DNA from 3 places in the Streptomyces anatolicus genome. Region 3 is predicted to be linked to each of the others. Evidence: riboswitches for the same ligand, from Rfam matches in the RefSeq annotation. Region 3 holds a riboswitch; each other region holds the start of a gene.
What was found. A riboswitch is a leader RNA that binds a small molecule or an ion and turns the genes downstream of it on or off. The one in region 3 is predicted to bind cobalamin.
Positions count from the first base shown of each region.

Region 1: it holds a riboswitch for cobalamin, as region 3 does, so the genes downstream of both, GKQ77_RS21025 (CbtB domain-containing protein) here and GKQ77_RS16980 (cobalamin biosynthesis protein) in region 3, are expected to answer to the same signal.
Region 2: it holds a riboswitch for cobalamin, as region 3 does, so the genes downstream of both, GKQ77_RS08855 (ribonucleoside-diphosphate reductase subunit alpha) here and GKQ77_RS16980 (cobalamin biosynthesis protein) in region 3, are expected to answer to the same signal.

Region 1 covers NZ_WMBF01000254.1:67-7,604, reverse strand. Annotated here, with positions in the region: gene GKQ77_RS21045 (glycosyltransferase family 2 protein) at 1-737, shown strand, start outside; gene glxA (radical copper oxidase GlxA) at 734-2,671, shown strand; gene GKQ77_RS21035 (glycoside hydrolase family 6 protein) at 2,758-3,789, opposite strand; gene GKQ77_RS21030 (GAF and ANTAR domain-containing protein) at 3,974-4,732, shown strand; cobalamin riboswitch at 5,111-5,231, shown strand; gene GKQ77_RS21025 (CbtB domain-containing protein) at 5,266-5,487, shown strand; gene GKQ77_RS21020 (CbtA family protein) at 5,511-6,278, shown strand; gene GKQ77_RS21015 (class F sortase) at 6,291-6,962, opposite strand; gene GKQ77_RS21010 (hypothetical protein) at 6,979-7,527, opposite strand.
Region 2 covers NZ_WMBF01000060.1:7,174-14,711, forward strand. Annotated here, with positions in the region: gene GKQ77_RS08855 (ribonucleoside-diphosphate reductase subunit alpha) at 1-2,300, opposite strand, end outside; cobalamin riboswitch at 2,433-2,555, opposite strand; gene GKQ77_RS08860 (GNAT family N-acetyltransferase) at 2,658-3,152, opposite strand; gene mctP (monocarboxylate uptake permease MctP) at 3,253-4,878, opposite strand; gene GKQ77_RS08870 (DUF3311 domain-containing protein) at 4,875-5,129, opposite strand; gene GKQ77_RS08875 (CstA-like transporter-associated (seleno)protein) at 5,251-5,448, opposite strand; gene GKQ77_RS08880 (carbon starvation CstA family protein) at 5,445-7,538, opposite strand, start outside.
Region 3 covers NZ_WMBF01000169.1:1,340-8,877, reverse strand. Annotated here, with positions in the region: gene GKQ77_RS16990 (putative cobaltochelatase) at 1-1,998, opposite strand, end outside; gene GKQ77_RS16985 (cobyric acid synthase) at 1,995-3,533, opposite strand; gene GKQ77_RS16980 (cobalamin biosynthesis protein) at 3,530-4,486, opposite strand; cobalamin riboswitch at 4,594-4,740, opposite strand; gene GKQ77_RS16975 (hypothetical protein) at 4,862-5,092, opposite strand; gene GKQ77_RS16970 (inorganic phosphate transporter) at 5,105-6,406, opposite strand; gene GKQ77_RS16965 (class II aldolase/adducin family protein) at 6,710-7,387, shown strand; gene GKQ77_RS16960 (alpha/beta hydrolase family protein) at 7,485-7,538, shown strand, end outside.

The DNA.
Region 1 (7,538 bases), on a different contig from region 3:
CGGACTTCTTCACGCAGCAGCTGCGCTGGTCGCGCGGGACGTACGAGACGATCCTCAAGCAGTTCTGGAAGGCGCCGTTCTCGCTGCCCCCGGGCCGCCTCTTCAACTACACGATGATGGTCATCTTCTACCCGATGTCCGCCATGAACTGGATCCTGGCGGCGCTGAGCTGCGCGCTCTTCCTGGGCCTCGGCGCGTCCGGCGTGAACATCGACCCGGCCATCTGGCTGATGCTGTACGGCAACGCGTCCGCGCTCCAGATCGGCCTCTACATCTGGAACCGCAGGCACAACGTCTCCCCGCACGAGCCCGAGGGCTCCGGCGGGGTCGCCGGCATGGTGATGTCGGCGCTCTCCGCGCCGATCTACGCGCGCTCGCTCCTCGACGCCGCCCTGCGCCGCAAGAGCAGGTTCGTGGTGACCCCCAAGGGTGACTCGGCGAGCCCGGACACGCTCTTCGGGACGTTCCGGATCCATCTCTTCTTCATCCTGGTCTTCGGCGGCTCGGTGGCCGCTTCCTTCGTGTACGGCCACTCGCACCCCGCGATGATCGTCTGGGCGTCGTTCGCCCTGCTGATCACGGCGGCCCCGATCCTCGCGTGGCGCTGGGGCATGCGGCAGGCCCGGAAGAGGCCGGGGCCGCCCGTGCCCGACGCGGTGGTCCCGCGGCCGAGGCCCAGCTGGGCGGCGGCGCCCGAGCAGACCATGCGGATCGCCCTCGGGGGACGTGAGAAATGAGAGAGCGTTCCGGCCGCCGCCGCGCCCGCCGCATCGCGATAGGGACGGCGGTCGTCCTCGCGCTGGCGGGGATGAACGGCCCCTGGCTGTGGCGCGTGGGCTCCGAGAAGTACCACGAGTACAAGATCAACCGGCCGGAGTACAAGGCGGACAACGGCCACTGGGAGATCGTGGACTTCCCCGAGGAGTACCGGCAGAACACCATCCACGCGGCGCTCCTGCACACGGGCAAGGTGCTGCTGATCGCCGGGTCGGGCAACAACCAGAAGAACTTCGACGAGAAGAAGTTCGACACCCGCCTGTGGGACCCGGTCAAGAAGACCATCAAGAAGATCCCGACACCCACCGACCTGTTCTGCACGGGCCATACCCAGCTGGGCGACGGCAATCTGCTGATCGCGGGCGGCACCAAGCGCTACGAGAAGCTGAAGGGCGACATCACCAAGGCCGGCGGCCTGATGATCGTCCACAACGAGGACCCGGACGAGCCGAAGACGATCCCGGCGGGCACCAAGTTCACCGGCAAGAAGAACGGCAAGACGTTCGTCTCCCAGGACAGCGTCCTGGTGGAGAAGGCGAAGAAGGTCTTCGACAAGCGGACCGGCCGGTTCCTGCGTACGGAGCCCGGTCTCGGCCGGATCTACGTCGAGGCGGCCAAGAGCGGCGCCAAGTACGAGACGGGTACGCAGGACAACTACCGCATCCAGGGCCTGAAGGGCTCCGACACCCGCAACGTCTACGGCATGGCGCAGAAGCTCGCCCTGGACAAGAAGGACTTCCAGGGGATCAAGGACACCTTCGAGTTCGACCCGGTCGCCGAGCGGTACATCAAGGTCGACCCGATGAACGAGGCGCGCTGGTACCCCACGCTGACCACGCTCGACGACGGCAAAATCCTCTCCACCTCGGGCCTCGACGAGATCGGCCAGCTGGTGCCGGGCAAGAACGAGGTGTACGACCCGAAGACCAGGAAGTGGACGTACACCAAGGGCATCCGGCAGTTCCCGACCTACCCGGCGATCTTCCAGATGGCCGACGGCAGGCTCTTCTACTCCGGTTCGAACGCGGGGTACGGCCCCGACGACGTCGGCCGCAAGCCCGGCATCTGGGACCTGCGGACCAACAAGTGGCGGGGCGTCCCGGGCCTGAGCGACCCCAAGCTCCTTGAGACGTCCGGCACGGTCGAGCTGCCGCCCGCGCAGGACCAGAAGTACATGGTGGTCGGTGGCGGCGGGGTCGGTGAGTCCAAGGAGTCCAGCGAGAAGACCCGCGTCGTCGACCTGACGGCGGACGAGCCGAGGTTCGTCGACGGACCGTCGCTGGAGAAGGGCACGCGCTATCCGCAGATCTCGACGCTGCCCGACGACACCGTGCTGATCTCCGGCGGCTCCGAGGACTACCGGGGGCGGAGTGATTCCAATATCCGCCAGGCGCGGATCTACGACGCGAGGACCGGGAAGATGCGGAGGGTCGCCGACCCGCTGGTCGGCCGCAATTACCATTCCGGGTCGATTCTGCTGCCGGACGGCCGCGTGATGTTCTTCGGCTCCGACTCGCTCTTCGCCGACGAGGCCAACAGTCAGCCGGGCGTCTTTGAGCAGCGCATCGAGATCTATACGCCGCCGTATCTCTACCGGGGTGCGCGGCCGGGTCTTGGCCGGGGGCCTGAGACGATCAAGCGGGGGGAGTCCGGGACGTTTCCGACGCGGCATGCGTCGTCGATCAGGACGGCTCGGCTGATTCGGCCGAGTGCGTCTACTCATGTCACGGATATCGACCAGACCTCGGTGGCTTTGGACTTGGAGACGTCCAAAGGGGCGGTTTCCGTGACGGTGCCGAAGAATCGGAGTCTGGTGGAGTCCGGGTGGTACATGCTTTTCGTTACGGATGATCAGGGGACTCCGAGTCGGGCTCGGTGGGTTCGCGTCCCGTAGAGGTCGAATTGGTGAGGTGCGTGGGGAACTGCGGCTTTCCGTGGGCTGAGCGCGCAGTTCCCCGCGCCCCTTGCGGGGCGCTCCCCTCAGCCAGCGTTTTTTGCGAGGCCGAGCGCGTACTCCGGCCACCACTCGCCCGCCTTCGGGCCGCCCCTGCACGTTCCGTCTGATTCGCCCGGGCGTTTGACCCAGAGGTAGGCGTCGACGAGCGGGTCGTCGGTCTTCGTCGTGGGGGTTTCGCCGAGCGCCCGGCCCGGCGGGTTGCACCAGGGGTCCTTGCCCTTGTCGTAAGGGCCGTTGCCGTTGCGGCCCGTGTCGATGACGAACGGCTTGTCGCCGACCTTCGCCGAGAGCTTCTTGCCGAACTCCGTACTCGCCTCGGTGGTCTGGAAGTTGGATACGTTCACCGAGAAACCGTCGGCCTCCTCGACACCGGACCGCTTCAGGGGCTCCCAGAGCGAGTCGGGGTTCTGCCAGCCCGCGTTGCCCGCGTCCAGGTACACCTTCGTGTTCTTCAGGGAGTTGAGCTTGTCGATGGCGCCCCTGAGCAGGTCGTACCGCTCCTCGTGGAACTGCTCGGGCGTGCAGTTGTCGACCATGTGCAGCACCGCGTCCGGTTCCAGGATGACCGTGGCGCGGCGGTCGCCGATGCCCTTGGCTACCTCGTCGACGAATGCGCGGTAGGCGTCGCCGTCGGCCGCGCCGCCGCCGGAGTACTGGCCGCAGTCGCGGTGCGGGATGTTGTAGAGCACCAACAGGGCGTCCCTGTCGGCCTTTTCGGCGGCCTCGGTGAAGCCGCGCGCCTGGTCCTGCGCGTTCTCCGGGACGAGCCACTCGGCGACGGGCTGCTCGGCGATCTTCCGGACCAGTTCGGCGTCGTCCTTCTCGCCGTCCTTCTCATAGGCGGCGACCTGCTTGGCCGCGTTCCCCTCCGGGTTGACCCAGTAGGGGTCTTCTTTCTTGGGCTGCTGCTTCACCGGCGTACCCGACGTCTCCCCCTCCGGGTCACCGCCGGAGGAACACCCGGAGAGGAGCAGCGCGGCCCCCGCCAGCGCCACTCCCGTCCGCACCCCCCGGGCCGCGAAACCACGTCCGCGACCTGTGCCTTTTCGGTACATCCAGTCCCCCCTCGGGTGCACTGTCCGTATCCCAATCCTGACATAAGGACACTGTGTCCACGAGGGTCGTCCGTCGGGCGGAGAGAGCTGTAGGAGAGCTGTTACCGAGAGGTGCCGCGGGGCGCGTTACCGCCGCGCCGCGGCCGGGTAGGCGCAGTCCGCGGGGAGTGGAGGAGAGAGGGTCATGGGGGACCGCCCATGCGCACTGCGGCTCGCGGAAGTTCTGGTGGAGGCCGCGGACACGCTGACCGACGACTTCGACCCTGAGCGCCATCTGCGCCGGGTGTCGGACCGTTCAGTGGAGCTGCTCGACGCGCAGGGCGCCGGCGTGCTGTACGCGGACGGGGGTGACGGCGTCCGCCTCATTCCCGGCAGCCGCCAACAGGAAGCGGTGCGCGCCCTGTTGGCGGTCCAGCGGCAGGACGGGCCGTGCCTCGACAGCCTCGGGACCGGCGAGCCCGTGCCGCCGGTGCGTGTCGACTCCCACGACGCGTCGGCCCGCTGGCCGGCGTTTGCCGAGCGGGCCGGTGAGCACGGCGTCGCGCAGACCTTCGCGGTGCCGCTGCGGCACGGCAGTTCGACGCTCGGCGTACTGAATGTCTTCGTATCGCACGCACAGCAAAAGGCCTGCGCGGAAGTGGAGTTGCGGATCACCCAGGTGCTTGCCGACGCCGCCGCGGTGGGGCTGGCCCATCACCGCACCCACGCGCGGTACCTGACGCTCACCCAGCAGCTCCAGAGGGCGCTGGACAGTCGTATTCGCATAGAACAGGCCAAAGGCATGCTCGCCGAGCGCTGGAACACCGGTATGGACGAGGCATTTGAGGCGTTACGGCGTTATGCGCGCAGGGAACGGCAGGTCATCGACATGGTCGCCGTTCAGGTGATCAAGAGAACGCTCGACGGTGAAGTGCTCCGGAAGGACCGGTCGGCGTCTTCCTGAGAAAACGGCCCCCGCGGCGGGAAGCCCGGGGCGGAACGCGGGGAAGCCCGGCGCGAAAGGGAGGGGCGAATTGGCGATATCCGGACTCCGGATCCCTCTAGGCCGACGCGCTCATTCGTCCTAGAGTCTGTCGCACGGCCCAAGCCCCCGGCCTTCTCGGTCATTCCCCCATTCCGGAATGGCCGTGAACCTCCCGCGCCGGCGCCGGGTTCCTCCCGCAGCTCGTGCGCGCGCGGTCGAGGACCAGCCCGGTCGGTGGCTCAGGGGGGAGCGGGCCGCCGATCGGGCCGGGACCGCCGGTCCGCCCCGTGCCGCGGGGGCCTCCCGAGGGGTGTTGACAGCCCCCCTGACGTGCTGGGACTCTCCGAGACGACAAGTCCATACATCGAGGCGACGGTTGACAGGAACCCGGTGCGAATCCGGGACGGTCCCGCCACTGTGACCCGCACGCGACGAGCGTGCGCGGAAGTCAGGAACTGAACCGTCGTCCTCCTGCCATGGGGCGTGGAAACCCCAGAAGGAGGCCCACCGGTATGTCCCTGCACTCCGCAGCGCCGCACACCGACACCACGGCGAGCCAGGCCGCCGTGACACAGACCCGCGACTGGCTGATCGCCTCGGCCGCCGCGATCCTCGCGCTGGTCGCGCTCTACGCCGTGTTCCTCGACAACGGCACGCTGATCTCGGCGACCGGCGACTATCTGCACGAGTTCGCGCACGACGGCCGGCACCTCTTCGGTGCCCCGTGCCACTGACCGGGCGGACGGGCACAAGCACCATGCACTCTTCCCCCGTACTCCCCCTGCTCGGGCGCGGTCTGCTGGCGGGAGGGGCGGCGGGCCTCACCGCCGGTCTCTTCTCGCTGCTGCTCGCCGAACCCCTGATGGACCGCGCCATCCGCGCCGAGGAGAAGCGCTCGGCCGCCGAGGAGCACGCGCACGGCGCGGCGCAGGCCGTCCAGCACCACGAGGAGCTGTTCAGCCGCTCCACGCAGCACGGCGGCCTCGTGGTCACCGCGGTCGTCGCGGGGCTCGCCCTCGGCGTCCTCTTCGCCGTCGCGTACGCGGCGGTGCACCGCCGGGATCCGGCCGCCAGTCCCTGGCCGCGCGCGCTGGCCTTCTCCGCGGCGGCCTTCCTCGCCGTCTCCCTCCTGCCCGGCCTGCGCTATCCGGCGAACCCGCCGGGCGTCGGCGACGCGGGAACCGTCGGCGACCGCCAGGCGCTGTGGCTCGCCGCGGTCGCCATCGGCGTCCTCGGCATGTTCCTCGTACGACAGGTGTACGTACGTCTGTCGGCGCGCCCCGAACCGGTGCGGCACCTGGCGGTGGCGCTCACGGCCGTCGTCGTCCTCGCGGTGCTGTTCCTGCTCCCGGGGAACCCGGACCCGGTCCCGGTGGACGCGACGCTGCTGTGGGAGTTCCGCATGCTGTCGCTCGGTTCGCACGCGCTGCTGTGGGCGGTGTTCGCGGCGGTCTTCGGCGGGCTCGGTCTGCGGGCGGCGCTCAGACCGTCGGCGGCGGGCCGCGCGACGCCCGTACTCCCGTGAGGTAGCGCCGCGCTACCCCCGTACTCCGGTGAGGTACGCCGAGACGATCACGTTGGCCGTGTAGGTGCCGGTGGCTCTGTCGAAGACGCCGCCGCAGGTGATGAGGCGCAGTTCGGCGCGGCCCCCCTCGTGGGGGCCGTACGCCTTCCTCGCGTCGAAGCGGTCGCGGGTGACGACCTGGACGTCGTCGACGGTGAACTCCGCGACCGTGCCGTCGTCGCGGCTCACGTCGATCTTCTCGCCGGGGCGCATCGCGCTGAGGTCGTAGAAGACCGCGGGCTCGGTCCGCGTGTCGACGTGGCCGACGAAGAGGGCGGCGCCCGGGGCGCCGGGGCGGGTGCCCCCGCCGTACCAGCCGACGGTGTCCGCCTGGGTGTACGGCGGTGGGTCGATGGCGCCTTCGGGGTCCAGGCCCCGGGCGGTGACGGGGGCGGCGACCTCCAGGGACTGCACCTCGACGTGCCGGGGCCGTGCGGGGGCCAACGGCTCGTGGGCGGGCGGGAGTTCGACGTTTCCGAGGGGGCGGCCGACTGCCGCCGCGTCGCCGTTCGCGGGCGCGGAGAGGCCGGCGCGCAGGTCCGCGATCTGGGCGCCCCATAGGCCCAGGCCCGCCAGGAGGGCGGCCCAGGCGAGGCCCGTACGGAGGCGTCCGGTCCCGGGCGGGCGTTCAGCGCCGCCGGACATCGTCCCGGCCCTTCCGTCACTCGGAGCGGCTGCGGCGGCGGATGCCGCGGAACGCCACGGCGACCGCCGCGGCTCCGGCGAGTACCAGGCCGACCACGGCGTGCGGGGTGCCGGGGCCCGCCTCGTCGGCGCCGGCGGAGGCGACCGAGGGGAAGCGCGCGGTGCCGCCGCCGCCGGCCCGTACCGGGGAGACCGGCTCCGGGTTGCGCTGGATCACGCGGACCGTGCCGGTGCGCTGGTGGGGGTGGCCGTCACAGATGACGGTGACCTCGTACGAGCCGGAGAGCCCGCTCCTGAGCTTGGCCTTGCCGTTCAGGGAGTTCTTGCCGCCGTCGCCCCCGGTCAGCTCGGCGTCCCCCTCGAAGGCCCCGGACCCGGCGGACCCGGTGGTGCCTTCGCACCCCGAGACGCTGACCTCCACGCCGGTTCCGGCGGGGGCCTCCGCGGGGGTGACGGTGGCCCGTACGGCCCCGTCCTCATGGCCCTGGGCGCCGGTCGCGGGCCCCGCGAGGGCCAGCGCGAGGGCTATCGCGCCCGCACGAAGAGCGAGGGTACATATACGCATCGTGAACCTCC
Region 2 (7,538 bases), on a different contig from region 3:
GCCGCGCGGGCGATGCGGGTGGCGGGGCGCGAGCGCAGGTAGTACGTGGTCTTCAGGCCCCGCTGCCAGGCGTAGGCGTACATCGAGGAGAGCTTGCCGATGGTCGGCGTCTCCAGGAAGAGGTTGAGCGACTGCGCCTGGTCGAGGAAGGGCGTGCGCGCGGCCGCCATGTCGATCAGGCCGCGCTGCGGGATCTCCCACGCCGTGCGGTACAGCGCGCGGACCTCCTCGGGGATCCAGCCGAAGCCCTGCACCGAGCCGTTGGCCTCGCGCAGCGCCTCGCGGGTCTGCGCGTCCCAGACGCCGAGCCGCTTCAGCTCCTGCACCAGATAGGCGTTGACCTGGAGGAACTCACCGCTGAGCGTCTCGCGCTTGAAGAGGTTGGAGACCTGCGGCTCGATGCACTCATACACACCCGCGATGGACGCGATGGTGGCGGTCGGCGCGATGGCGAGCAGCAGCGAGTTGCGCATGCCGGTCGCGGCGATACGTTCCCGCAGGGCCGCCCACCGCTGCGGCCAGGTCAGCTCGACGCCGTAGTGGTCGGGGTGGAGCACGCCGCGCGCGGTGCGGGTCTTCTCCCAGGCGGGCAGCGGGCCGTGGCGCTCGGCGAGGCCGGCCGATGCCTCGTACGCGGCGAGCATGATCCGCTCGGCGATACGGGTGGAGAGGGCGCGCGCCTCGGGGGAGTCGAAGGGCAGCTTCAGCTGGAAGAAGACGTCCTGCAGGCCCATCGCGCCGAGACCCACCGGGCGCCACTTGGCGTTGGAGCGCCCGGCCTGCTCGGTCGGGTAGAAGTTGATGTCGACGACGCGGTCGAGGAAGGTGACGGCGGTGCGGACGGTCTCGTCCAGACGCTCCCAGTCGATGTCGCCGCTCGCCTGGTCCACGAACGCCCCGAGGTTCACCGAGCCGAGGTTGCAGACCGCCGTCTCGCCGTCGTCGGTCACCTCCAGGATCTCCGTGCAGAGGTTCGAGGAGTGCACGGTGTGGCCGGGCTCGGCGGTCTGGTTGGCGGTGCGGTTGGCGGCGTCCTTGAACGTCATCCAGCCGTTGCCGGTCTGCGCGAGGGTGCGCATCATGCGGCCGTACAGGTCGCGGGCCGGGATGGTCTTCTTCGCGAGGCCGGCGGCCTCCGCGGCGCGGTAGGCGGCGTCGAACTTTTCGCCCCACAGGTCGACCAGCTCGGGCACGTCGGCCGGGGAGAACAGCGACCAGTCCTGGTCGGCGGCGACCCGGCGCATGAACTCGTCCGGGATCCAGTGCGCGAGGTTGAGGTTGTGCGTGCGGCGCGCGTCCTCACCGGTGTTGTCGCGCAGCTCCAGGAACTCCTCGATGTCGGAGTGCCAGGTCTCCAGGTAGACGGCGGCCGCGCCCTTGCGCCGGCCGCCCTGGTTCACGGCGGCGACCGAGGCGTCCAGGGTCTTCAGGAACGGCACGATGCCGTTCGAGTGCCCGTTCGTGCCCCGGATCAGCGAACCCCGGGAACGGATGCGCGAGTACGAGAGTCCGATGCCGCCCGCGTGCTTGGAGAGCCGCGCGACCTGGTGGTAGCGGTCGTAGATCGAGTCCAGCTCGTCCAGCGGGGAGTCGAGGAGGTAGCAGGAGGACATCTGGGGGTGCCGGGTGCCGGAGTTGAAGAGCGTCGGCGAGGACGGCAGATAGTCCAGGCGGCTCATCAGGCGGTACAGCGAGGCGACCTCGTCGAGCGCGCGCTCGCTGCCGTCCTCCGCGAGGCCGCTCGCCACGCGCAGCATGAAGTGCTGCGGGGCCTCGATGACCTGACGGGTGATCGGGTGGCGCAGCAGATAGCGGCTGTGCAGGGTGCGCAGTCCGAAGTACTCGAAGCGGAAGTCGGCGCCGTCGGCGAGCGCGGCCTCCACCAGCGCGTCGAGCCGGGCCGCGTGCTCGGTCACGAAGGACGCCGTGCGGTCGGCGATCAGGCCCTCGCGGTGGCCGACGGCGACGGAGTCGGTGAAGGAGCGCACGCCCTGCGTGGCCGCCTCCTCGCGGATGCCGATCGACAGGAGCCGGGCCGCCAGCTTGGAGTACGCCGGGTCCTCGGAGATGAGCCCCGCCGCCGCCTCGGTGGCCAGCTCCCGCAGCTCCGACTCGTCGGCGCGCGCCGAGCGGCCGCGCAGCGCGGCGGCGGCGACCCGGCCGGGGTCGGCGTCGGGGAGGTCGGCGGTGAGGTCGGTCAGGGTGCGCAGCAGCGCGGCCCCTGGCCCGTCGGTTCCTTCGGCACCCTGGGCGGTGGGCGTCGACGGCGCTGACGCGGGTTCGGCGGGCGCGATGGTCACGTGGGGCACTCCCTCGCTCGGCTCTGGGCCAGGGGGAGGGAAGGGGCGCACACGGGCGCACCCGGGCAGGGCGGCGTACCGCGTCCACCGGCCCACTCCACGAGGCCCGGACGGTCGGCACCCGGGCCGGATGGCTCGGGCGCACTGTCGGCAGGTCCTCGGACTCCGCGTACGCCAAAGACGTACACATGCACCGTTGCGGGACAGTTCCGGACTTGCACCGGATTCCCCTGCGGCGACAGCGAGCACGAGCATACATCTTGTGCCGGGCCTCTGAAGCGGACCCACATCTTGTGTCGGCTCGCGGAGTGGTGGCTAAAGCTTCAGCGGGTATGGCTGGAGTTTCAGAGCGTACGGCTAGAGCTTCAGCGCGTACGTCAGCAGTGGCACCGTCTCGATCGGCCGCCAGTCGCGCTCAGGCGTCCGTACGAAGCCGAGGCGCTCGTACAGCCGGTGGGCGGCGTGCATGGACGTCTGCGTGGACAGTACGAGCGAGGCGCGGCCCGCTTCCTTGGCGCGTCGCACGCACTCCCGTACGAGCGCTTCGCCGACGCCCCGGCCGCGTGCCTCGGGGGAGGTGGCGAGCATCCGTATCTCCGCGTCGTTCACGCCCGCGATGTCGGCCATCGGCCCGCCGGAGGGGACGTAGGTGACGCCGCCGAGCACCTTTCCCGCGTCCTCGGCGACGAGGATCTCGGCGTGCGCCGCGCGTCCCGGCACGTCCCGCAGCACGGCGAGGTAGGGGTCGTCCTCCCCGAAGTCCAGGTGGCCGTCGGCGAGATAGGCCTGCGCGGTGAGGGCGCTCAGCGCCTCGTACTCCTCGGGTCGTGCTTCTCTGATCGTGATGTCCATGCGGCGCAGTGTGCAACACGAGTACGACGGAGGGCCGCCGATTTTTCACGACGGAGGGCCGCCGACTTTCCGGCGGCCCTCCGCTGCGGCGGCGAGTGGGTCAGTGCCCGGCGCCCGCGGTCGCCTTGGGCAGCTCCTCCATGACGCCGGGGTCGCCCGCGTCCGCGGTGTAGTCCCCGGGAGAGGTCTCGTCGATGCCCTCCGGGGCCTTCAGCGCCTTCAGGGCGAAGGTGAGGACCACGGTGACGATCACGTTCAGGACGAAGGCGGTGAGGCCGATGTAGCCGATCTCACCGATGCCCGGGATCGTATCGGAGGATCCGCCGAAGTGCTTCTGCGTCGGCGAGGCGACGCCGTACGCGGCCAGCGTGCCGTAGACCATGCCGACCGCCCAGCCCGCGAGCAGCGCCCAGCGGTGGAACCAGCGCGTGAACAGGCCGCCGACCAGCGCGGGCATCGTCTGCAGGATCCAGATGCCGCCCAGGAGCTGGAAGTTGATCGCGACGGTCTTGTCCATGGTGAGGACGAAGGCGAGCGCGCCGACCTTCACCAGCAGCGAGACCAGCTTGGAGACCTTGGTCTCCTGCGCGGGCGTCGCGTCGGGCCTGATGAAGTCCTTGTAGATGTTGCGGGTGAAGAGGTTCGCGGCCGCGATCGACATGATGGCCGCCGGGACCAGCGCGCCGATGCCGATGGCCGCGAACGCCACGCCAGTGAACCAGTCGGGGAACATGTCCTCGAACAGCTGCGGGATCGCCAACTGGCCGTTCTCCACCTTGATCCCCGCCGCGATCGCCATGAAGCCGAGCAGCGCGAGCAGGCCCAGCATCAGCGAGTACAGCGGCAGGATCGTGGTGTTGCGGCGGATCACGTCACGGCTCTTGGAGGAGAGCGTCGCCGTGATCGAGTGCGGGTACATGAAGAGCGCGAGGGCCGAGCCGAGCGCGAGCGTCGCGTACGTCCACTGTCCGGCCTCGGCGGGCGCGAGGGCGCCGCGCGGCTTGTCGGTCGCCGGGTTGGTCTGCGCGAAGGCGTCGCCCGCCTTGGCGAAGATGTCGTCGAAGCCGCCGAGCTTGATCGGGATGTAGATGATCGCCACGACGATGACGAGGTAGATCAGCCCGTCCTTCACGAACGCGATCAGCGCGGGCGCGCGCAGCCCCGACGAGTAGGTGTACGCGGCGAGCACCGCGAAGGCGATCAGGAGCGGCAGGTCCTTGATGAACCAGTTGGTGTCCGGGCCGCCGCCGACGCCCATGACGTCGAGGACAGCCTGGATGCCGACGAGTTGGAGCGCGATGTAGGGCATCGTCGCGAGGATGCCGGTGACCGCGACGGCCAGCGAGAGCCCCTTCGACCCGAAGCGGCCGCGCACGAAGTCGGAGGTCGTCACATAGCCGTGCTTGTGCGAGACCGACCACAGGCGCGGCAGGAAGGTGAAGATCAGCGGATAGACGAGGATCGTGTACGGCACCGCGAAGAACCCCGCCGCACCGGCCGCGTAGATCGCCGCGGGGACGGCCACGAACGTATACGCGGTGTAGAGGTCGCCGCCGAGCAGGAACCAGGTGACCCAGGTGCCGAACGACCGGCCGCCGAGGCCCCATTCGTCCAGGCTCTCGGTCTCGGCCTTGCGCCAGCGGGCGGCGAGGAAGCCCATGACGGTGACCGCTATGAAGAAGAAGATGAAGACGGCGAGCGCGACGCCGTTGACTCCGCCGTTCATGACCGCGCACCTTCCTTGCGGGCGCGCTGGTCACGCTGCCACAGCTTGTACGCGATCATCGTGAGCAGTGTCGAGATGAGCACCCAGAGCATCTGGTACCAGTAGAAGAACGGGATGCCGATGAAGGTCGGTTCGATCTTCGCGTACGAACCCACCCAGAGCATTGCCACGAAGGGTGCGACAAGGCAGGCTGCGATGACCACGCGGACCGGCGTGACCACCGGTCTGTTCACTTCAGGCGCATCTGACATGTCGCGGCTCCGTTCCCTCACTTATCCCATGCTTAACGTGCGGGAAATCTAAGCCACGGTCTCGGTGTATGGAACCCCTGTCCGCATAACGGACACATGTCGGAGGGGCCGAACTCCCTGCTCAGCAGCAGCGGAAGCCCTGGCGGGGATCCGACTCCTGACGGTCCGTCCGCATACGTTCGAACGCGCGGCGGCTGAGAACCGTCGCCGCCGGATGGTCCTTGCGTACATGCGCCACGTACCGCTCGTACGCCGACTCGTCGGTCAGTTCACGGACGTACCACCGCATCCAGCGCACACCCCGCAGCAGCCAGGTCATCGCGTCGGCTCCGCCTTCTCCAGCGCTTCCCGCTCCGCCAGGGCCTCCCGTTTCTCCTCCGGCGTCGGGAAGAGGCCGGCCGGCGCCGTCAACCTCGACTCCACGAAGGGCGCTTCGCTGAGCCGGGACGCCTCGGGGTCGCTGATGTGCCGGTAGCAGACCCGTGCCGCGTCGGCGATCACGATGACGATGAGCAGGGCGAGCACGGCCGAAAGGACGCCGTCCACCGTGGAGTTGGTGACGACGGTGTGCATGTCGTCCATGGACTTGGCGGGCGGCAGGACCTTGCCGTCGTCGATGGCGTCCTGGTAGATCGAGCGCTGGGTGAAGAACCCGACCCGCCGGTCGCCGGAGAAGACCTTCTGCCAGCTCGCGGTGAGCGTCACCGTCGCGTCCCAGGCGAGCGGGACCGCCGTGATCCAGGCCCACTTGAGGCGGCCGGACTTCACGAGCAGCGTGGTGCAGACGGTGAGGGCGACGGCGGCGAGGAGCTGGTTGGCGATGCCGAAGACCGGGAAGAGCTGGTTGATCCCGCCGAGCGGCTCGTGCACGCCCACCCACAGGAAGTAGCCCCAGAGGCCGGTGACGACCGCGCTGGTCAGGATGAGTCCCGGCTTCCAGCTCACGTTCCTGAAGGGCTTGTAGACGTTGCCGAGCATGTCCTGGAGCATGAAGCGGCCCACGCGCGTGCCCGCGTCGAGCGCGGTGAGGATGAAGAGCGCCTCGAACATGATCGCGAAGTGGTACCAGAAGGCCCGCATCGAGCCGCCGGTGACCTTCGAGAAGATCTCGGAGACACCGACCGCGAGCGTGGGCGCGCCGCCCGTGCGCGAGAGCAGCGAGGACTCCTCCACGTTCTTCGCGGCCTGGGCCAGCTCGGCGGGGGAGATGGAGTAGCCGAAGCCCGCGACCGCCTTCGACGCCTCCTGCACGGTGTCGCCGACGACACCCGCCGGCGCGTTCATCGCGAAGTACAGCCCCGGGTCGATGATCGACGCCGCGACGAGCGCCATGATCGCGACGGACGACTCCATCAGCATGGAGCCGTAGCCGATCATCCGGACCTGCGTCTCCTTCTGGATCATCTTCGGTGTGGTGCCCGAGGAGATCAGCGCGTGGAAGCCGGACAGGGCCCCGCACGCGATGGTGATGAAGACGAAGGGGAAGAGCGAGCCCGCGAAGACCGGCCCGTCGCCGCGCGAGGCGAAGTCGGTCACCGGGTCCATCCGCAGCGTCGGCAGGGTGACGAGGACGCCGACCGCGAGCAGCAGGATGGTGCCGATCTTCATGAAGGTGGAGAGGTAGTCGCGCGGCGCGAGCAGCATCCACACCGGCAGGATCGAGGCGACGAAGCCGTACGCGACCAGCCAGACGACCAGCGTCGAGGGCGCGAGGGTGAAGGTGTCCGCGAGCGAGGACTCGGCGACCCAGCGCCCGGCGACCAGCGCGATCAGCAGCAGCGCGATGCCGATGAGGGAGACCTCGCTGACCCGGCCCGGGCGCAGGACACGCAGGTAGAAGCCCATCAGCAGCGCGATCGGGATGGTCATCGCGATGGAGAAGGTGCCCCACGGCGACTCGGCGAGCGCGTTGACGATCACCAGGGCGAGCACCCCGAGCAGGATGATCATGATGGCGAAGGCGGCGAGCAGCGCGGCGGCCCCGCCGAAAGGACCGATCTCGTCCCGCGCCATCTGCCCGAGCGACTTGCCGTCGCGCCGCGTCGAGAAGAACAGCACGACCATGTCCTGCACGGCACCCGCGAAGATCACGCCGACGACGATCCAGATCGTCCCCGGCAAATACCCCATCTGGGCGGCGAGTACGGGCCCCACCAGCGGTCCCGCGCCCGCGATCGCCGCGAAGTGGTGGCCGAGCAGGACGCGGCGGTCGGTCGGGTGGTAGTCGATGCCGTTGTCGAGCCGTTCGGCGGGCGTGGCCCGGCGCGCGTCGACCCTCAGGACCCTGTACGCGATGAACTTGGAGTAGAAGCGGTACGCGATGGCGTACGAGCCGAGGGCCGCGGCCACCATCCAGGCGGCCGACACCTCCTCGTCGCGCGCGAGCGCCAGGACGGTCCAGCCCGCGGC
Region 3 (7,538 bases):
ATCCGCCCGCAGCTCGTCCAGCGTCACGGCCGTCCCGCCGAGCTCGCCCGCCAACTGCCCGGCCAGGCCCAGCCGTACGTAACCCGACTCGCAGTCCACGACCACCGAGGCGACACCCTCGGCGGCGAACAGCCGCGCCGCGCGCCCCGCCTGGGCCACCGGCTCCACGCCGCCCGTGGCGCGCCCGTCCGTCACCACGACCACCAGCGGCCGCCGCGCCGCGTCCCGCAGCCGCTCGACGCGCAGCACGTCGTGCGCCTTCAGCAGGCCCGCCGCCAGCGGGGTGCGCCCGCCCGTCGGCAGCGACTCAAGCCGGGCCGCCGCCGCGTCCACCGACGACGTCGGCGGCAGCGCGACCTCAGCGTCCTTGCCCCGGAACGTCACGAGCCCCACCTTGTCGCGCCGCTGGTAGGCGTCGAGGAGGAGGGAGAGCACGGCGCCCTTGACGGCGCTCATCCGCTGCCGCGCCGCCATCGACCCGGAGGCGTCCACGACGAACAGTACGAGGTTGCCCTCGCGGCCCTCGCGCGTCGCCTGCCGCAGATCGTCACGGCGTATGACAAGGCCGGTACCGGAGCGGCCACGGGCCTTCTGGTGCGGCGCGGCCGCCTGCACCGTCGCCGCCAGGTGCAGCTTGGTCAGCGCGCCCTTGGGTCGCCGCGAACCCGTCGTACGGCCGTGCTCGGTACGGGCACGGGAGCGCCGCCCCGCCGCGCCCTCGCCGATGCCGGGCACGCTCAGCATTTTCGTGCGGAAGGGCTCGGCGGCGCGTACGGGCTGCTGCTCGCCGGCTCCGGGGCCGGCGCTCGGGGCCGGTTCCCGGGGGGCCGCCGGTGCCTCGTCGGAGCCGGGGCCCTGCTGCTGGGAAGGGAGTTCCGGGGCGTCGGGGCCGCCACCCTCCGGGGGCTGCCCGCCGCCACCGCCGTCACCGGGGCCACCCCCGTCGGGGTCGTCCTCGGGCGGCTCGGGCGCCTCGCCCCCCTCTTGGTCCTTCGCCTCCTCCAGCGTCTCGTCGAGCTTGTCCTCGTCGAGCCCCGGCGCGTCGAAGGGGTTGCGGCGCCTGCGGTGCGGCAGCGCGAGCAGCGCGGCCTGCCGCACGTCCTCGCTCTCCACGTCCGTGCGTCCCGCCCAGGCGGCCAGCGCCGTCGCCGTGCGGGCCATCACGATGTCCGCGCGCATCCCGTCGACCTCGAAGGCCGCGCAGGTTGCCGCGATCTGCCGCAACGCGCCGTCACCGAGGGTGACTTGGGGCAGGAGCGCGCGGGCCGCCACGACCCGCTCCCGCAGCGCGGTCTCGTCCTCCGCCCAGCGCTCGGCGAACCCCTCGGGGTCGTCGTCGTACGCCAGCCGTCGCCGCACGACCTCGACGCGCTGGTCCGTCTCGCGGGAGGCCGCCACCTCGACGGTGAGGCCGAACCGGTCGAGCAACTGCGGCCGCAGCTCGCCCTCTTCGGGGTTCATCGTGCCGACGAGCAGGAAGCGGGCGGCGTGCCGCACGGACACGCCTTCGCGCTCGACGTACGAGGCGCCCATCGCGGCGGCGTCCAGGAGCAAGTCGACCAGGTGGTCGTGGAGAAGATTGACCTCGTCGACGTAGAGGATGCCCCGGTGCGCGTCGGCGAGCAGCCCGGGCTCGAAGGCCTTGACGCCCTCCGCGAGCGCCCGCTCGATGTCGAGGGCGCCGACGAGCCGGTCCTCGGAAGCGCCGACCGGCAGCTCCACCATCCGCGCGGGCCGCGCCGTGCCGCCGCCCGCCTCGTGCGGCCCGTCGGGGCAGTTCGGGTCGGGCGCGGCCGGGTCGCACGAGAAGCGGCACCCCGCGACGACCGGCACCTCGGGCAGCAGCGCCGAGAGGGCGCGTACGGCGGTGGACTTGGCGGTGCCCTTCTCACCCCGTACGAGTACGCCGCCGACGGCGGGCGAGACGGCGTTCAGCAAGAGCGCGAGCCGCAGGTCGTCCTGCCCGACAAGGGCGGTGAACGGATACGGGGTACTCACAGGGCCTCCTTGGCACGTTCTGGTGATGCCGACGGCGCTCCGGGTGCGATGAACGGCAGCCCGGCCGGCGCCCCCTTCTCGATCAGGCGCAACAGCCCATCCGTGTCCGCGTGTTCTTCGATCAGGTCGCCGAGCAGGTCGAGCTGCTCCTCGCGCAGCGCGCCGAAGCAGGTGTCGGGCGCGGGCACGAAGCGGCGCCCCGCCGCGCGCGCCACCTCGGTGAGGAACCGGCGCCGGAACGCGTCGCTCTCCAGCGACCCGTGCCAGTGCGTGCCCCACACCTCGCCGACCCGGCAGCCGTCCAGGAACGGCTCCCCGCCCAGGACTTCGGCGACCCCGTGATGGATCTCGTACCCCTCGACCGGCTCGCCCAGGGCCTCACCCACCGGACGGGCCAGGGTCTTCTCGCGGGCGAACCGCACCCGCACCGGCAGCAGCCCGAGCCCGTCCACCGCACCCGCGCGCGACTCGACCTCGTCCTCGATGTGCTCGCCGAGCACCTGGAAACCGCCGCAGATCCCGAGCACCGGCCGCCCCTCGGCGGCGCGGCGGGCCAGGGCGTCCGCGAGCCCGCGCTCGCGCAGCCACTCAAGGGCACGCACGGTCCCGCGCGTGCCCGGGACGACCACGAGGTCGGCGTCGACGAGTTCCTCGGCCCGGTCCACGAACCGCACGACGACACCCGGCTCGGCGGCCAGCGCGTCCACGTCCGTGAAGTTGGACATCAGCGGCACCGCGCAGACCGCGACCCGCAGCACGTCCGCCCCGACCGGCGGCGCCACCACGGACTCCCGCACGGCACCCCGCAGGGAGACCCGCAGGCCGTCCTCCTCGTCGATGCCGAGCCCGTGCCGGAAAGGCAGCACACCGAACGTGCGCCGCCCGGTGAGCCCGTGCAGCATGTCGAGGCCGGGTTCGAGGAGCGAGACATCGCCCCGGAACTTGTTGACGAGATACCCGGCGACCAGCTCCTGGTCGGCCGCGCTCAGCAGCGCCGTCGTACCGAAGAAGGACGCGAAGACCCCGCCCCTGTCGATGTCCCCGACCACCAGGACGGGGAAGCGGGCGGCCCGCGCGATCCCCATGTTCACGATGTCGGTGCGGCGCAGATTGATCTCGGCGGGACTGCCCGCCCCTTCACAGATCACGGCGTCATAGCTGCCCCGCAACTCCTCGAGGCATCCCACGACGGTGTCGAGCAGCGCGGCCTGACGCCCCCCGTGGTAGCCGCGCGCACTCATCTCGCCCACGGGCTTGCCCATGAGCACGACCTGACTTGAGCGGTCGCTGCCCGGCTTGAGGAGTACGGGGTTCATCAGGGCGCTCGGCTCGACACGGGCCGCCTGCGCCTGCATGGCCTGCGCCCGGCCGATCTCGGCCCCCTCGCGGGTGACGAAGGAGTTGAGGGACATGTTCTGCGCCTTGAACGGCGCGACGGCCACGCCCTTGCGGGTCAGCCACCGGCAGATCCCGGCGGTGACGACGCTCTTCCCGGCGTCCGAGGTGGTTCCGGCGACCAGCAGTCCGCCACTCATACGTCTCTCCCTGACTTCGCCGACCGCCGGAGCACCCGGCGGGCCGTCACCGCGACGCCCAGCGCCAGCCAGCTCACCCGCCGGGAGAGCCGCACGGCCCGCTCGATGTCGGCCACGCGCACGTCCCGCCCGTCCCCGTTCAGGACCGGCCGGTGCTCGACACGTCCGCCGTACGAGAGGGTCCCGCCGAGCCGCACGCCGAGTGCTCCCGCGAAGGAGGCCTCGACGGGACCGGCGTTGGGGCTCGGGTGCTTGCCGGCGTCCGCGCGCCAGGCTCGTACCGCCCCCGAAGGTGACTCCCCGGCCAGCGCCGCGAGCCCGGCGGTGAGCCGCGCCCCCGGCCACCCGAGGATGTCGTCGAGCCGGGCGGAGGCCCAGCCGTAGCGGCGGTACCTGGGCGACTTGTGGCCGACCATGGCGTCGAGGGTGTTCACGGCACGGAACGCGACGAGCCCCGGCACTCCGCCGACGGCCCCCCACACCAGCGCCCCGACCACCGCGTCGGAGGTGTTCTCGGCGACGGACTCGACGACGGCGCGCGCGACGCCGTCGGAGTCCAGCGCCTGCGGATCGCGTCCGCACAGATGCGGCAGCCGCTCACGGGCCACCTCGATGTCACCGGCGGCGAGCGCGCCGCCGATGGCCCGCGCCTCCCGGCCGAGCGAGGTCCCGCCGACCACGGCCCAGGTCGCGGCGGCGGTCAGCGCGAGGGAGGCGGCGGGGGAGCGGCGTGCCAGCCGGGCGGCGAGCGCGGCGGCGCCCGCCGCGCCCCCGGCGCAGACCACGGCGTGCAGGGCGCCCCACCCGCGGTGGTCCCGCCACAGTCTTTGTTCGACGGCACCCGCCGCACGCCCGAACGCGGCGACCGGATGGCCCCGGCGGGGATCGCCGAGCAGCAGGTCACCGAGGAGTCCGGCGGCGGCGCCGTACGCGAAGTCGCGATCGGCACTCATGGGCTCAGCCCGTCGTGGTGCGCACAGGAGCACTGAGGCTCGGGAACTGGTCCGGCAACGGGCGGCCGCGCATGGCGATCTGTCCTCACTCAGGGTGTCCGCGCCCTGGTTCGACGTGATCGGCGGCGAGAGTTCCTGGCTTCCGGGAGCGTCGTGGCTTCCCGGTGACAGTGGCGGGACCGCGCCGGATTCGCACCGGCTTCCTCTTCTGCCGCCGTAGTTGGCCCCGGCAGTCCACCACGCCCCGCGAAGGCCCGTCAACTCGCCGTTGACCTGCGGCGGGAGAGTGTGCGGAGCCCCACAGCGGGTCCCGCACACGACAGCGGGGCGCGGGACGTGAACCCACGTCCCGCACCCCACCGAAAACCGCTGCCGTCAGGCGACGATCAGATAGATCCCGTACGTCACGGCCGCCGCGCAGAGCGCGAAGCAGGCGTACGCGCCGGTGCGCGCCAGCGCCACGGAGCCCGTTCCGGCACCCGACGCGGACGCCGTCTCCTGCTTGGAGAGGCCGATGATGCCGAGGGTGAAGAGGCCCACGAGAGCCACCGTCACGGCGAGGCTGACTCCGAAGACGGAGCCGAGAGCTGCCCAGTCGATGTTCATGCTGATGTGTCCTTATACCGTCGCGGGCCGGGCGGGGTCCGCCATGGCGCCGGTCGTGGTCGAGGTGGGGGCCGCGATGGTGGCCCTGACCGGCTCGTCGGCGGAGGCGCCGACGGAGGCCAGCGGACCCGCCGGAGGCGGCTGGACGGCGGCGATCGCGTTGGTCACGACGCCCACGGGCTCGGCGCCGGTGGTGTCGTCGTCGCGGCGGACGTCGTCGTCGGTGACGTTGGTGTGGTCGACGGCGTTGCGCCGGGAGAGCGTCCAGATGACGGCCGAGCCGGCGACCAGGAGCGTGGCGGTGGCCGCGATGCCCCAGGGGCCCTGCTGGGTGAGGAACTCGGCGCCCGCGCCGACGAGGCCGGCGGCCGGCAGGGTCAGGCCCCAGGCGACGAACATACGAGTCGCGGTGGACCAGCGGACGACGCCGCCCTTGCGGCCGAGGCCCGCGCCCATCACGGCGCCGGAGCAGGACTGGGTGGTGGAGAGCGAGAAGCCCAGGTGCGAGGAGGCCAGGATGACCGTCGCGGCGCTGGTCTGGGCGGCGAAGCCCTGCTGCGGCTGGAGGTCGGTGAGGCCCTTGCCCATGGTGCGGATGATGCGCCAGCCGCCGAGGTAGGTGCCGAGGGCGATGGCCACACCGGCCGAGACGATGACCCACATCGGGGGGTTCGCGCCGGGGTTGAGGACACCGCCGGTGACCAGGGCGAGCGTGATGATGCCCATGGTCTTCTGCGCGTCGTTCGTGCCGTGGGCCAGCGAGACGAGGCCCGCGGAGGCGATCTGGCCGGAGCGGTAGCCCTTGGCGGTCGCCTTGGTGTCGGTGTTGCGGCCGATGCGGTACGTCAGGCGCGTCGCGAGCGTCGCGGCGAGACCCGCCACGAGCGGCGCGGCTATGGCCGGGATCAGCACCTTGGTGACGACGGTGCCGCCGTTGATCGAGGACCAGCCCATCGACATGACCGCGGCGCCGATGAGGCCGCCGAAGAGCGCGTGGGAGGAGCTGGAGGGCAGGCCCACCAGCCAGGTCAGCAGGTTCCACAGGATCGCGCCGACGAGCGCGGCGAAGATGACCTCTGTCTTGAGGCCGTCCTCGTTGACGATGCCGCCTGAGATCGTCTTGGCGACTTCGACGGAGAGGAAGGCTCCGACGAGGTTCAGCACGGCGGACATGGCCACCGCCGTCTTGGGCTTGAGAGCGCCGGTCGAGATGGTCGTCGCCATCGCGTTGGCAGTGTCGTGGAAACCGTTCGTGAAATCGAACACGAGAGCGGTGACGATCACGATCCCGAGGAGAAGCGTGATGTGTTCCATTTACCCAGGCTTCTGTTGGACGTCAGTGGCACGAGGAACGTAGGCAACCTGGGTGAACGGAAAGTGAACTGGGTCGGGCGGCGCGGTGACCCAAAGTGGAGCGCCGCCGCTCCGTCTCCATCAGGTAACTGATCACGATCGTACGGAGAAGGGCGCCGAGGCCGTCAATTCAGGCGGAGTGTCGCCTTCCACCACCCTCGCGGACGCCCTTGCCGCGCCCCGCTCCGGCCGGCTCTCCGCGCCCTGGAGGAGATCCTTGTCACCCCGCGACAGGGCCGCAGAGGTGGCTGGCAGGATCGCCCCATGACTGAGCAGCGGCAGGGCGCGGAGCGGGACGCCGTCGAGCGGGCGTGGGGCGAGCTGGTCGGGACGGCCCGCAGGACGGTGGCGGACGGCCTGGTGGTCGGCACCTCGGGCAATGTCTCCGTACGCGTCGGCGACACGGTCCTCGTCACGCCGAGCGGGGTGCCCTACGACCGGCTGCGGCCGCGGGACGCGCTCGGCGTCGACCTCGCGGGGCGGCGGGTCATCGGCGACCTCACGCCCACCAGCGAGCTGCCCATGCACCTCGCGATCTACCGCGCCACCGACGCGAGGGCCGTGGTCCACACCCACGCGGTACACGCCACGGCCGTCTCCACACTGGTGGCCGAGCTGCCGGCGGTGCACTACATGACCGGCGTCCTCGGCGGCCCGGTCCGCGTGGCCCCCTACGCGCTCTACGGCACGCAGGAGCTGGCCGAGAACATGCTCCACGCCCTGCGCGACCGCACCGGCTGCCTCCTCCAGAACCACGGCACGGTCACCTACGGAGACTCCCTGCCCCAGGCGTACGACCGCACGGCGCAACTGGAGTGGATGTCCCGCCTCTGGCTCACGGCCTCGTCGGTGCCGGGCCACACACCCACGCTTCTCTCTCCCGAGCGGCTGAGGGAGGCGCAGGACAAGCTGAGGGGCTACGGCCAGAAGCCGTCCCCCTGAGACGCGCGGGGTCACTCGGCGGTACTCAGGAGACTCGGCGTCACTCGGCGAGTACCGCCCACTGGCCCCAGGGCCCTTTGCCCCGGACACTGGGACCGTGCGCCCAGCCAAAGCGACGGCAGCGGCCGTCACCGCAGTCACAGCCGCCCTG